Regions from separate parts of the Granulosicoccus antarcticus IMCC3135 genome, predicted to be linked through region 1. Evidence: riboswitches for the same ligand, from Rfam matches in the RefSeq annotation. Region 1 holds a riboswitch; each other region holds the start of a gene.
The links. A riboswitch is a leader RNA that binds a small molecule or an ion and turns the genes downstream of it on or off. The one in region 1 is predicted to bind thiamine pyrophosphate.

Region 2: another riboswitch for thiamine pyrophosphate. It lies ahead of thiB (thiamine ABC transporter substrate binding subunit); the one in region 1 lies ahead of IMCC3135_RS09640 (3-oxoacyl-ACP reductase).
Region 3: another riboswitch for thiamine pyrophosphate. It lies ahead of thiD (bifunctional hydroxymethylpyrimidine kinase/phosphomethylpyrimidine kinase); the one in region 1 lies ahead of IMCC3135_RS09640 (3-oxoacyl-ACP reductase).

Annotation. Positions count from the first base shown of each region.
Region 1 is NZ_CP018632.1:2,207,096-2,211,305, reverse strand. Features, by position in the region: gene IMCC3135_RS09645 (LLM class flavin-dependent oxidoreductase) at 1-826, opposite strand, end outside; gene IMCC3135_RS09640 (3-oxoacyl-ACP reductase) at 853-1,626, opposite strand; TPP riboswitch at 1,674-1,769, opposite strand; TPP riboswitch at 1,850-1,959, shown strand; gene IMCC3135_RS09635 (sodium:solute symporter family transporter) at 2,056-3,495, shown strand; gene IMCC3135_RS09630 (oxidoreductase) at 3,544-4,210, opposite strand, start outside.
Region 2 is NZ_CP018632.1:7,315,635-7,319,844, reverse strand. Features, by position in the region: gene thiP (thiamine/thiamine pyrophosphate ABC transporter permease) at 1-718, opposite strand, end outside; gene thiB (thiamine ABC transporter substrate binding subunit) at 722-1,795, opposite strand; TPP riboswitch at 1,824-1,933, opposite strand; gene IMCC3135_RS31770 (lysophospholipid acyltransferase family protein) at 2,018-2,899, opposite strand; gene IMCC3135_RS31765 (rhodanese-like domain-containing protein) at 3,008-3,439, shown strand; gene dtd (D-aminoacyl-tRNA deacylase) at 3,798-4,210, shown strand, end outside.
Region 3 is NZ_CP018632.1:4,525,276-4,529,485, forward strand. Features, by position in the region: gene IMCC3135_RS19565 (ABC transporter ATP-binding protein) at 1-726, opposite strand, end outside; gene IMCC3135_RS19570 (polyamine ABC transporter substrate-binding protein) at 815-1,903, opposite strand; TPP riboswitch at 2,190-2,316, shown strand; gene thiD (bifunctional hydroxymethylpyrimidine kinase/phosphomethylpyrimidine kinase) at 2,373-3,227, shown strand; gene IMCC3135_RS19580 (ABC transporter ATP-binding protein) at 3,230-3,982, shown strand; gene IMCC3135_RS19585 (ABC transporter permease) at 3,984-4,210, shown strand, end outside.

The DNA of each region.
Region 1 (4,210 bases):
CTTTGGCGTCCTCCTCCGTCGCAGCCACATAGGTCACCAGACCGGGCATGATCGGCACACTGACGGTGCGACCGGCAGCGCTCACTCGCTGCTTGATATCCCGATAATAATCTTGTGCTGCCGGCAAATCGTAGGCCACGGCGTAAATTGCCTCAGCATACCGGGTCGCCAGCTCCCGGCCCTGCTCTGAGGAGCCGGCCTGAAACAGTACCGGGTGTCCTTGTACCGGACGTGGCACATTCAGTGGACCATCTACCTGGAAGAACTCGCCGTGATGATTGATCGATCGTACCTTGTCCGGGTCTGCATAATGGCCCTGACGATCAAACAACAAAGCATCGTCATCCCAGGAATCCCACAACCCCAGCACGGCCTGCACAAACTCTTCAGCACGCCGATAACGTTCGGCATGATCTGGCATGCTCTCATAACCGTGGTTGCGTGCCTCCACATCAAACATGGAGGTGACTACATTCCAGCCGATACGACCACTGGAGATGTGATCCAGTGATGCCAGTAGACGAGCGGCATGGAATGGTGTGTAAAAGGTACTGGAGACGGTGCTGATAAATCCGATGTGCTGTGTTGCCCGACTCATGGCAGCGATAGCGGTGAGCGGCTCCAGATACCACCAACTGCCATCCGATACATTACCTGCGGCACCGCTGTCGGCGAAGAAGACGGCGTCCAGTTTGCCGCGTTCTGCCAATTGCGCCAGGCGCTCGTAATAGCGAATATCGCCCAATTGTTCCACTGACGACTGTGGATGTCGCCAGGCGGCTCGATGATGCCCGCACCCCATTAAAAACAGGTTCAAGTGCATCATGCGACTATTCACCCCGATGGCCCCCATCAGTTTTTAACCAGGCCGCCGTCAACCACCAGATTTTGTCCGGTCACTGAACGCGCCCAGGTCGAAGCAAAAAACAAAGTGGCATCGGCAAATTCTGCAGGTGTGGTTACCCGCCGCAGAGGCGTGCTGGCGGCAATGAAATCAAACACCTCATCGGGCGTTGCGGCAGAGGCATCGGTGGTACGCAACAGCCCCCCGGATACCATGTTTACCGTGATGTTATCGGGACCCAGATCTTGCGACAGTGTGCGCGTCAGTGACAACAATGCAGCCTTGCCAGCCGTATAATCATGGTACGGCACCACCGGATTCTGGAACAGATTGGTCCCAACATTCACAATACGGCCAAACCCCACCTCACGCATACCCGCCAGTGCAGCCTGAGTCGTGTTCAGCGCCCCTCCAACCACTCCCATGAATTGCTGATTCAGATCGTCCCAGCTCAACTGCTCAACGTTTGGGCGTGCATCACCGTTGAATGAAAATTCCGGCAGAGCATTATTGATCACGGTTGTCACCGGACGTCCGAAGTGCTGACGTGCCTGATCGAACATCGCTTGCACTGCCGCACGGTCAGTCACATCGGCCTGCACTGCCAGTGCGCGCTCTGGCGCTACGTTGACCAGCTTGTTGGCTGCTTCGGCGCTATTAAAATAATTTATGACAACTGTGGCCCCTTCACGCAGAAAAGCACGTACCAGGTGTTCACCCAAGCCACGGGCACCACCGGTAACCAGAACCAGTTGTTGGTCGAGACGGAAAGATTGTTGCATGAAAACCTCAGAAGTGAGGCAAAGGCATGAATGGGCAGACGCGGTTATGGGCCGGCTACTGACATCCCTTCGCCAGTATGAGCTGGATCAGGTTCAACGGGTTTTTTCTCAGCCCTGCAAGCAGGACACCCCGTGTCGAGCCAAGACCATAGCACAACGAATGTCGAAAAATACAAGGCCTGATAACAGCAATTGACAATCACGTTTTTATTTCCTACTCTGTGCTCACTCCTGGGGGTGCCGTAGAAAACGGCTGAGACACCGCACTTTGTGCGGTAACCCTTTGAACCTGATCCGGATAATGCCGGCGAAGGGAAGGAAATGCCTGCTCTACGCTTGGTTTCGTGCCCCTTCCTTTCTCGCTGTCATTCCAGTGACCCGCCATCTTTGGCGATAACGTTAGCGCCGGTGACGGCAAGGAAGACAACGATGTTCAGTATCTATACAGCCCTTGTCTGGCTGATTATATTCGCCGCTCTGTTCGCCATCCCCGGTCTGCTCTACGCTCGTCGCAAAAAAGACAAACTGGACGATTTTCTGGTTGCCCGAAACAGCCAGAGCAGTTCCGCAACCCTGTTGACACTGCTGGCCACCACCATGGGTACCTGGATATTGTTTGGTCCGGCTCAGGCTGCTACCTGGGGCGGTATCGGTGCCATAATCGGCTACGCACTGGGTGCTCTGGCTCCGCGCCTGATCATGATTCCTCTGGGCAGTCGCATCCGGACGCTGATGCCAGAAGGCCACACACTCACCGAGTTTGTTCTGGGCCGCTATGGCCGCGTGATGTACAGCTTTGTGCTCGCCATCATGATTTTCTATCTTTGCATCAGTCTGACTGCAGGTTTGACAGCCATTGCAAAAATGGTCTCCCTGCTCGCACCGGTACCATTATGGCTGACTGCCAGCATCGTCATGGCTGCCACCTTGCTTTACACCCTCTACGGCGGGTTGCGTGTGACCATCTTTACCGACCGTATACAGATGCTGGTTATTTTGCCATTTCTGGCATTGCTGATCGGTTTTGGCTGGCAAGCCGCCGGCGGTCTCGCACCGGCAATCCAGGGCTTGCAGGAAAAAGCGCCGCACCTGCTGAACCCGTTGGATATCAACGGCCTGAAATCCGGGCTGACGTTCTTTATTGCGGTCGTTCTGACCGGGCTCTTCTATCAAGGCACCTGGCAACGTATATTTGCCGCCCGCGATAACAAGGTCATCCGTAATGGCTTTATCCTCAGTGGTCTTTTCAGTTTTCCCATCATTTTCATCATGGGTCTGTTTGGACTGGCATTTGTAGGGCTGGACTTGCCGGGCGACGGCTCCGTAGCCCTCTTCAGCGTACTACTGAGCGATGTACCACTATGGTTTGCCATCGGCTTGCTGCCATTCGGGCTAGCGCTGATCATGAGCAGTGCCGACTCCACCATCAGTGGGCTCACTAGTATCATGGTGGTGGACCTGCACCGCCTGTTGCCGCGACTGAGAAACCATGATCTGTTGTCCTTGTCGCGCTGGCTGATCGTTCTGCTGTCGATCCCAGTGTTGTTTGTCGCCGCCCAGGGTTACAGCGTACTGTACCTGTTTCTGCTGGCAGACCTGTTGTGCTGCGCGGCCGCCTTCCCGGTATTTTTCGGCTTCTACAACGCCCGCTATCAGAGCTACAATGCTGCGATCAGCACCTTCGCAGGTCTGGTGGCCGGACTTGTGGTATTTCCATTACCGGGAGCGCCCATTACGAACCTGCTTGAGTCCTTCCTGCTGGCCTCGCTGGTACCGGTCGCCGTATCGCTTTTACTGCTGCTCCTACCTCAGGGAAAACTCTTTGACTTCTCACTTCTGGCGCAGCAAGTGCGAAAAATTGAGGGTTAGGATACCGGATGTCTGCGCAATACCCCATACAACGCACCTGTTCTCAGATTACAACGTCCATGCCGCCTTGAGACCTTCGAGCACTGCCTCCTCTGCCGTTCGCGCTGCAACACAGTCTCCGATGGCCACCAGCGCGATGTCTGCACTCTCCAGCTCATCCAGAAGCGTGCACTCCGATATTTGCCCCTGGGCAAGCACCAGGGTGTCAACATCATCAATAATGATGGGCTCTTCACTCGATGTGTGTTGCAGATAGACCGTCTGTGAATCGCACCCGAACAGCCGCGCATAGGGAATGATCTCGACCCCCAGCCGGTGCAGTCTTGCCACCGCCATATCACGGACATAACCCGGCAACAATTCGCCTGCATGCAGCCCGTTGACGGCCAGTCGAACGTGCCGCCCGCCTTCTGCCAGCAACTCGGCAATCCCCACACCAACCCAATCACAACGCCAATCGGCGATGACGACCCGTGAGCCCACATTTGCCTGCCCCTGAAGCACTTGCCAGGCATCGACAACCGGCGCATCTTCAGATATTTCTGCGCTCTGTGGCCAACGTGGTTTTGCACCAGTCGCAAGAATCACCACATCAGGACATTCAGCGTCGATCAAGGCTCTGTCTACAGAGGCTCCCCGCACCACAGTGACACCCGCCAATTCCAGTTCGCGTGACAGATTGGTCACGATGCCCCCAAATTCACTACGCCCTGGC
Region 2 (4,210 bases), 2.7 Mb from region 1:
CCACTGCTTGAGTAATATCGAATTCGAAACGCAGTGCCTGGTAGATGGCGACTTCGATAGTGGTTGAGCGAGGTCCACCGCCCAGAGTCATGATGATGGCAAAGCTGGTGAAGCACAGAGTAAATATCAGTAGCGCCAATCCGGGCAGTTGATTGCGCAAGCGGTCCCATTCAACAAATCGGAATATGGCCCAGGGGCTCATGCCCAACTGTTTGCACAAACGCCAGTTATCCTCTGGAATGGTCTCCAGGCTGTTTAGAAAAATGCGAGTAGCCAGCGGCATGTTGAAGAATACATGCGCTATCAGAATGCCAGGCAAGCCGTAGAGTCCTACGGGCTGGATTGAGAGAAATGCAAGCAACTCATTTAACCAGCCGCTGCGGCCAAATACCGCAACAATGCCGTAGATCGCTACGATGGTCGGTATGACCAGAGACAGGCTGAACACCGAGATGATCAGAGAGCGGCCTGTAAATGCCGGTTTGTGTGACAAGGCCAACGCGACTGGAATTGCCGTCAACAAGGCCAATAGCGTCGACAGGATTGCCTGAGATACACTGAACCGGACGACGCTTTGCAGGTAGCTATTAGCGAAAATGCTGCGCCATTCAATGCTGCCGGCCTCCAGAAACATGGCGGCCATGGGCAGCAGCGTAAGGCCGGCAATCAGCAGTAATGCAATGGCACCACTTGACCACCAAGGCCAGCGAATAGACATCGGTCAGCCTGCGGTGGATGCCTCCAGCCATTCATTGATCCATTGCTTGCGATTGTCTTTGACTTCCAATGGCGAGAATTGCAGAGTTTTGACAGGCTCGATCAGCTTGTCAAAAGAGGCAGGTAGCTGATCGCCCAGGTCAACTACCGGGTACATGACGTTGCCCAGCGGAATGCTTGTCTGTGCCTCTTTACTGGTCAGGTAGCTCAGAAATTCACGACCCAGCTCAAGGTTTTCAGATCGTTTGAGCAAGGCGGCGACTTCTATTTGAAGGTAATGGCCGTCGCTGAATGAGGCAGCCTGGTAGCGTTCCGTCTTGTCTATTTCCATGTGATAGCCGGGCGAGGTGCTGTAGCTGAGCACCATAGGGGCTTCGCCATTGAGAAAGAGGGAGAAGTAGGACTCACTCCAGCCTTTGGTGACCGTCAGAATGCGTGGTTGCAGCGCTTGCCATTTTTCAGCAGCCTTGTCGCCGTAGACAGATTTCATCCACATCAGCAGACCCAGGCCCGGTGTGCTGGTGCGAGGGTCCTGAATGATGATCTTGACCTCATCCGGTGCGTTGATCAGTTCTTCAAAGCTGGTAGGTGGTGTTGCCAGTGCTTCGGTGTCGTAGACGAAGGCGAAATAGCCATAGTCGAACGGGACGAAAATATCGGACTCCCATTTGACGGGTAATGTGAGTGAACTGGTGTCCACCTCAGAGTCGGCCAGTAGCCCGCTGTCTTCTGCGATAGCCATCAGGTTGGTATCCAGGCCGAGAACGACATCGGCACGACTTGAATCGCCTTCCAGTTGCACTCGATTAAGAATGCCTGCCGAGCTATCCAGCGCCACAAAATCGATGGAGCAGTCACCGCATTGTTCTTCGAATCCTGCTTTGATGGCTGGGCCAGGACCCCATTCAGAGGTGAAGGATTCGTAGGTGTAGACGGTCAAGGTGCGTTCGGCTGCCGTGGCACTGGTTGGCAGAGTCATCATGCCGATACAGCTTGCAGCCAGCATTGATGCGAGCGCGGTACGCGAGAAGGCGAATGGATTGGAAAAAGTCGCAGAAAGCAGGCTTGTCATAATCATCGTTGAATCTGTGAATGATGACCTGACGAAGGCACTGCAACTCAATCCCTACGCCGGTGCTAGCCGGTTCAGGTTCTGCGGGTTGTGCCGGCTTTAATCTGCCGGACTCTCAGCCTTGCGGCACCCCGTTGAGTCATCATGGTTATGGCGACAGTGTTGTCGCGGGTGCAAGTGTGCGGCATGTTCGATCTGCTTGCAAGAGGGCGGACTGCGTGTGTTGTTTTAGCGATAGGGGCTGCGCGCGCCATCCTCAGGGGTATTGAAGCGCTTGTAGCTCCACAGATATTGCGCAGGACAGAGCTCAATGCAGCGTTCGACGCCCCGGTTCAGGGCTATCGTGGCTTCATCGATATCACGGCTGGCGACAGCCTTGTCAGCCGGAATGATGTGAAAAATCCAGCCCTTGCCGCGCGGCAACCTCTCTACGACACAGAAAAGCACCACAGCGCCACTGCGATTGGCTAGCCGTGACAGCAAAGTCATGGTCAGTGTTCGCTTGTTGAAAAAGGGGGCGAAGTGTCCGTTGTTTCGGTCTGGTTCCTGGTCGGGAAGAATTCCTACCAGTCCTCCCGCCTTCAGAATTTTCAGGCCTTGCTTGATGCCTGAGACATCGAGAGTCGCCGGTTGGCCTCGCAGGTGAGCTCGCCAACGCAGCAGAACCTTGTCCATACCTGCTTGACGGGGTTTTCTGTAGAAATAGGTGAACGGCTCCTGGCGGGACAGTGGCAAGGAGCACAGTTCCCAATTTCCCAGGTGTGGGGACACCATGAGGCAGCCTTTGCCGGATTGCTGCGCTTCATCCAGCCAGTTCTGGCCTCGTATTTCGACGATTTTTTCGTCACTCTGTTCGATAGGGCGATGCCAGATCCAAGCGCTTTCAGTTAACTGACGGCCGGTCTCGATCAGGCTGTTACGCACCAGTTCGCGGCGCTCGTGTTCGGGCAGTTGCGAGTAGCACAGGTCGATGTTTATCTCGGTTATTCTTCGCAGTTTGCCGTTTAGTCGCCAGGCAAGGCGGCCAAGTGTCGCTCCCAGCGACTGGTTGGCATGGAAGGGTAGCCAGCTGAGCGCCCGGCTCAAGGTGCGGATGAGCAGTACGGACATCTGAGAAACCTGTGTGAGACGAAGCAATAGTTTAGCTGGTGCAAATGAGGGTGACTTGTCGTTAGAATCTGGTTCGACTAGTGAATCCATTGTTTAACGGAGTACTGCATGAGCGACAGCGCTGTGGCGATTGAGTCCATTTCACCAACCGATGCCTGGGCAATCATGCAATCGGAGCCTGGAGTGACTCTGATTGATGTTCGCTCGGATATGGAATTTCTGATGATCGGACATCCGCGGGGCGCGGTCAATGTTCCGTGGATTGATGCACCTGACTGGGTCGTCAACGTCAACTTCGTTGCGAATGTCAGAAAAGCCTTATTGGGGCGGGTGTCTGCAAAAGGGCGCCGTTCTTCACCGGTTTTCCTTATTTGCAGGAGCGGCAACCGTTCTCTGGATGCCGCAGAGGCTCTGGCTAGTGATGGCCTGAGTGATATCAGCGTCATTGAAGGAGGCTTTGAAGGGCCGCTGGATGACGCTCATCACCGCAATACGGTGGCTGGCTGGCGTTTCGAGGACTTGCCATGGGAGCAATGCTAGGCGGTAGGTCTGGCTGGGAGTGAAGGGTCGCCTGACAGGGCATTGGGGGAGCATAGGATGCTCAACCACCAAAAACCCGGCCATCCGTTGGCCGGGCTGAGCCATCCATTGGCCCCTCAGGTTGACGTGGTCATCAAAACTGCAGCTCATCATGAGCTGAACTTCCTTGTTTACTTGTATCGTCCGTGTGACATCCTTGTTTGTGGTAGTTCCCTGACCACACGGCATATTATCGGCATATCGAGGATGAACTGCCATCGGAAATTCCTCGTATTTGCGTAGGAAATGACTGATTTTGTTGTAGGAATTTTCCTACTTTCACTAAAATATGCATTATGTTGCTTTTATTTGATCTTTTATGATTGCATTGATACAGCGCGTAACCGAAGCCTCCGTGACTATCGAAGGTCAAATCAGCGCCTATATAGGTGCCGGTATGTTGACGCTTATCGGCATCGAGAAATCAGACACCCATAAAAATGTCGCGGAGCTGGCAGAGAGAATTCTCAGCTATCGACTGTTCTCCGACGAGCAGGGGAAGATGAATCTGGACGTGCGTGCGTCGGGTGGAGGCGTGCTTTTGGTGCCCCAGTTCACCTTGGTAGCAGACACCCATAAAGGTCGCCGTCCCGGATTTTCCTCCGCGGCGCCTCCTGCACAGGCCTGTGAGCTGTTTTCGGCTCTTGTTTCAGTGGTCTCTACCGAGAGCCTTCCCGTGGGGCAAGGCACGTTCGGCGCAGATATGAAAGTCAGCCTCGTTAACGACGGTCC
Region 3 (4,210 bases), 2.3 Mb from region 1:
ATAGATCTCGTTAGGGGAACCCACTTGTTCAATGCGTCCCTTGTCCATGACACCGATGCGGCTGGAAAGCGTCATGGCTTCTTCCTGATCATGGGTCACCACCACAAAGGTGATGTCCAGCTCTTCCTGCAAGGTCATCAGTTCAAACTGCGTATTCTCCCGCAGCTTTCTGTCCAACGCACCCAGTGGCTCATCCAGCAATAACAGCTTTGGCTGCTTGATCAGTGCCCGGGCCAGTGCCACACGCTGTCGCTGCCCGCCGGACAACTGGTGCGGCTTGCGTTTCCTGAAATCGCCTAGTTTCACCATCTCCAGCATGTCAGTCACACGCTTGTTGATGTCGGCCTTGGCAACGCCCTCCTGCTTGAGGCCGAAGGCCACATTGGCTTCGATTGTCATATGCGGAAACAAGGCATAAGACTGAAACATCATGTTGACAGGTCGCTCATAAGGCGGAATACCGGCCATGTCGACGCCATCGAGCAGAATGCGCCCGCTGCTAAGCTCCTCAAATCCTGCCAGCATTCTCAGCAGAGTCGACTTGCCGCACCCCGACCCACCCAACAGACAGAACAGCTCTGATTTGTAGATATCCAGCGAGACATTGTCGACAGCCGAAAAGTTACCGAACTTCTTGGTCACGTTCTCCAGCTGTATATAGGGCTTTGCCTCCGCGTCATTCCATGGCACCTTCACCTTGCTTGCCAGCTCACCGGTATCAGCCATTGTTGATATCTCCACTTGCTCAAATTGCCCTGAACCAGGTCATTCTGGTTCAGGGTATCGCTGAATCCGGCTGGGCCAGCCGTGCTACCTACTTACCAGTCTTGATGGTGGTCCAGGCTCTGGAGAGCGCCCGGGTAAACTTTCTCTCGTCCGCCAAGTCGGCGAACAGCAAAGCCTTGACGGCTTCTGAAGGGTAGATAGCCGGATCGCTCTTCACTTCGTCAGAGACAAATTCCGTTGATGCGCTGTTGGCATTGGCATAGAAAACATAGTTGGAAACATCAGCAATGACCTGCGGTCTCATCATGTAGTTGATGAACTGATGAGCATTGTCCGGATGGGGAGCATCAGCAGGCACGGCCAGGCTGTCGAACCAGATAGCGGCACCTTCTTTGGGAATGACATACTTGATATCGACACCATTCGAAGCTTCGCTGGCGCGATCGCGGGCAATCAGCATATCGCCGTTGTATCCCATGGACACGCATATCTCACCGTTGGCAAGGTCATTGATATTCTGTGATGAATGAAAATACTTGATGAAAGGTCGTACCTTCAACATATGCTCTTCGAATAATTCGACATCCTTGACGTCGTTGCTATAAGGGTCTTTTCCCAGATAGGCCATGACAATACCGAAGACCTCGGTTGGCGCCTCCGCCACCGTCACGCCACATGACTGGAACTTCTCCGCAACCTCAGGGTTCAGGATCATGTCCCAGCTATCCACCGGCGCATCGGGCATTGCAGCGGCCACCTTGTCAACGTTGTAGGCAAAACCTGTCGTCCCCCAGGTATAAGGCACAGAATGGGCATTGTCCGGATCATGAGCGGCCATGCGTGTCAGGATCTCGGTATCCAGATTGCCGTAATTGGACAGCTTGCTGCGATCAAGCTCTGCGAAGACACCCGACATGATCTGTCGCTCCAGGAAAGGTGCTGTGGGCACGACAACATCGTAGCCACTGCTACCTGCTATCAGCTTGGATTCCAGCAGCTCATTGGAGTCATAGACATCGTAGTTGACCTTGATGCCGGTTTCTGCCTCGAAATTGGCAATGGTATCTTTGGCAATGTAATCCGACCAGTTGTAGATATTGAGAACCTTTTCCTCTTGAGCATGAGCCGTGCTGATGAGGGCGAATCCAACCATTGTTCGGACTATGTTCTTGAGCATCTTGTTTTCTCTAGATAATTGCAGATTGTTGCCACAAGTGGCAGAGACACGGAAGATGAAATACACCAGACAATCCAGGACGTCCGACAGCCTGAACTCCCCACATACCCCCACTCTACTCCCATGTGCATTGCGTGTGATTGATACCAGATATCCTCATCCTGCACAACTGTCCCCCTCATCGATAGCATCTTTATAGGCTCAGCAATGGTGCATGGCTTGCGCGCAAGCTTGCCGATAATTGCATAAGGCGTTGGCGATCAGCCAAATAGCATGTTAGTCTCTGGCCCACTTGACGGGGTGCTGGACAACCATATCGCATGGGGGTTCGGCTGAGATGCTGCAGATGTCTGCACGATCCCGCTGAACCTGATGCGGATAATGCCGACGAAGGGATCAAGCCAAGGGAATGACCATGATTCCCATGCCCCGGTCTCTTTCACACTCGGTATTAGCCGAGGAGTGAATCATGCAGACCAACAAAACCAGCTTGCCGCCCCAGAGCGCTGATACCCAGCGACAGCGAATCCCGATCGCCATGACCATTGCCGGATCGGATTCGGGCGGTGGTGCGGGCATCCAGGCAGACCTGAAGACTTTCAGCGCCCGAGGCGTTTATGGCGCCTCCACCATCACCGCGTTAACTGCCCAGAACACCTGCTCGGTCAGTGCCATTCATGAGGTGGCGCCTGAATTCGTGACGCAACAACTCGTCGCCGTCCTGTCCGATCTGAAGGTCGATGCCATCAAGATCGGCATGCTTGCCAGCATTCCCATCATTGAAGCCATCGGCGTGGTGCTCGACCAATACCCCGACATCCCCGTCGTGCTTGACCCTGTCATGGTGGCCAAGAGTGGCGATTCATTACTGCACTCAGACGCCATTGAGGCCTTGCGCGACATCCTCTTCCCGCGAGCCACCCTCATCACTCCCAACATCCCCGAAGCTGCCATGCTCTTGGGTGATGTCGAGGCCAGCAGCGAGGCGCAGATGGAAGCACAGGCAAGGGCACTGAGCCGGTTCGGCTGCTCGGCGGTTCTACTCAAGGGCGGACACCTGGCATCCTCGGACAGCACCGATCTGTTATTACAAGACGGCGCCATCCATCGCTTCTGCTACCCACGCATCCCCACCAGCAACACACATGGCACCGGCTGCACCTTGTCATCGGCCATCACTGCCGAAATAGCCAAAGGACTGCCTTTGCACACAGCCATCGCCATCGCCGAGCAATACATACACGAAGCGATTGCCTGTGCCGATCAACTGGACGTGGGGCACGGTCACGGTCCCGTACATCATTTTCATGCACTGTGGAGTTGAAGGTGACTCAGGCTCCGGCCATCGAGTTGCAGGCAGTCAGCCTGACACTGGGTGAGCATTGCATTTTTGATCGCCTGACACTCAGCATGGAATCGGCTCAATGGCACAGTATTCTGGGCCGCAGTGGCGCAGGCAAATCCTGCCTCCTGAGGCTGGTAGCAGGCTTGCAGCAGCCCGATTCGGGCTGCATTACAAGCTTTGGCAAACCGAGCGCATCCCGACAGATTGCCTATATGGCACAGGAGGACGGCCTACTACCCTGGTTGTCGAATCTGGACAATGTGCAGCTGGGAGCCCGCTTGCGTGGCGAACGCAGCCCTGCCAACCGGCAACGCGCGCAGGCACTGATTGAACAAGTCGGCCTGGCTGACTGGGCCGATGCTCTACCGGCTGTGCTCTCAGGAGGAATGCGCCAGCGCATAGCCCTGGCCCGCACCCTGTTCGAGGATCAACCTGTCGTACTGATGGACGAACCCTTCAGTCGACTGGATGCCATCACCCGAGATGAACTGCAACTACTCGCCTTCGATCTGTTATCAAAGCGCACGGTACTGCTGGTAACCCATGATCCGATTGAGGCGCTGCGCCTGTCACAGGCAGTCCACGTACTCAGTGCTGCATCGCCCTCATCCATTCACAGCATTCGCCTGTCGACAGCTGCGCCTCGCGCCATGGATGATGCCTATGTCATGCAGCACCTACCCACGGTATGGCATCACCTGCAATCGCTGAGCAGGCAAGTGGATGCCGCCTGATATGCAAAAGCTGCCAACAACACAACGCCCCGCGCTGCTGAACTTTGTCATCACCGCTGCCAGCATCCTTGTGTTCTGGCAATTGCTGGTGAGCATAACGGGCATCCCGAAATTCATGCTGCCAGCCCCCTTGGCCGTCTTCGAATCTGTCCTGACGCACGCCCAATCACTGGCCTCTCATTCATTGATCACGGGTTTCGAGATCGTTGTCGGCCTGGTGATCGGCAG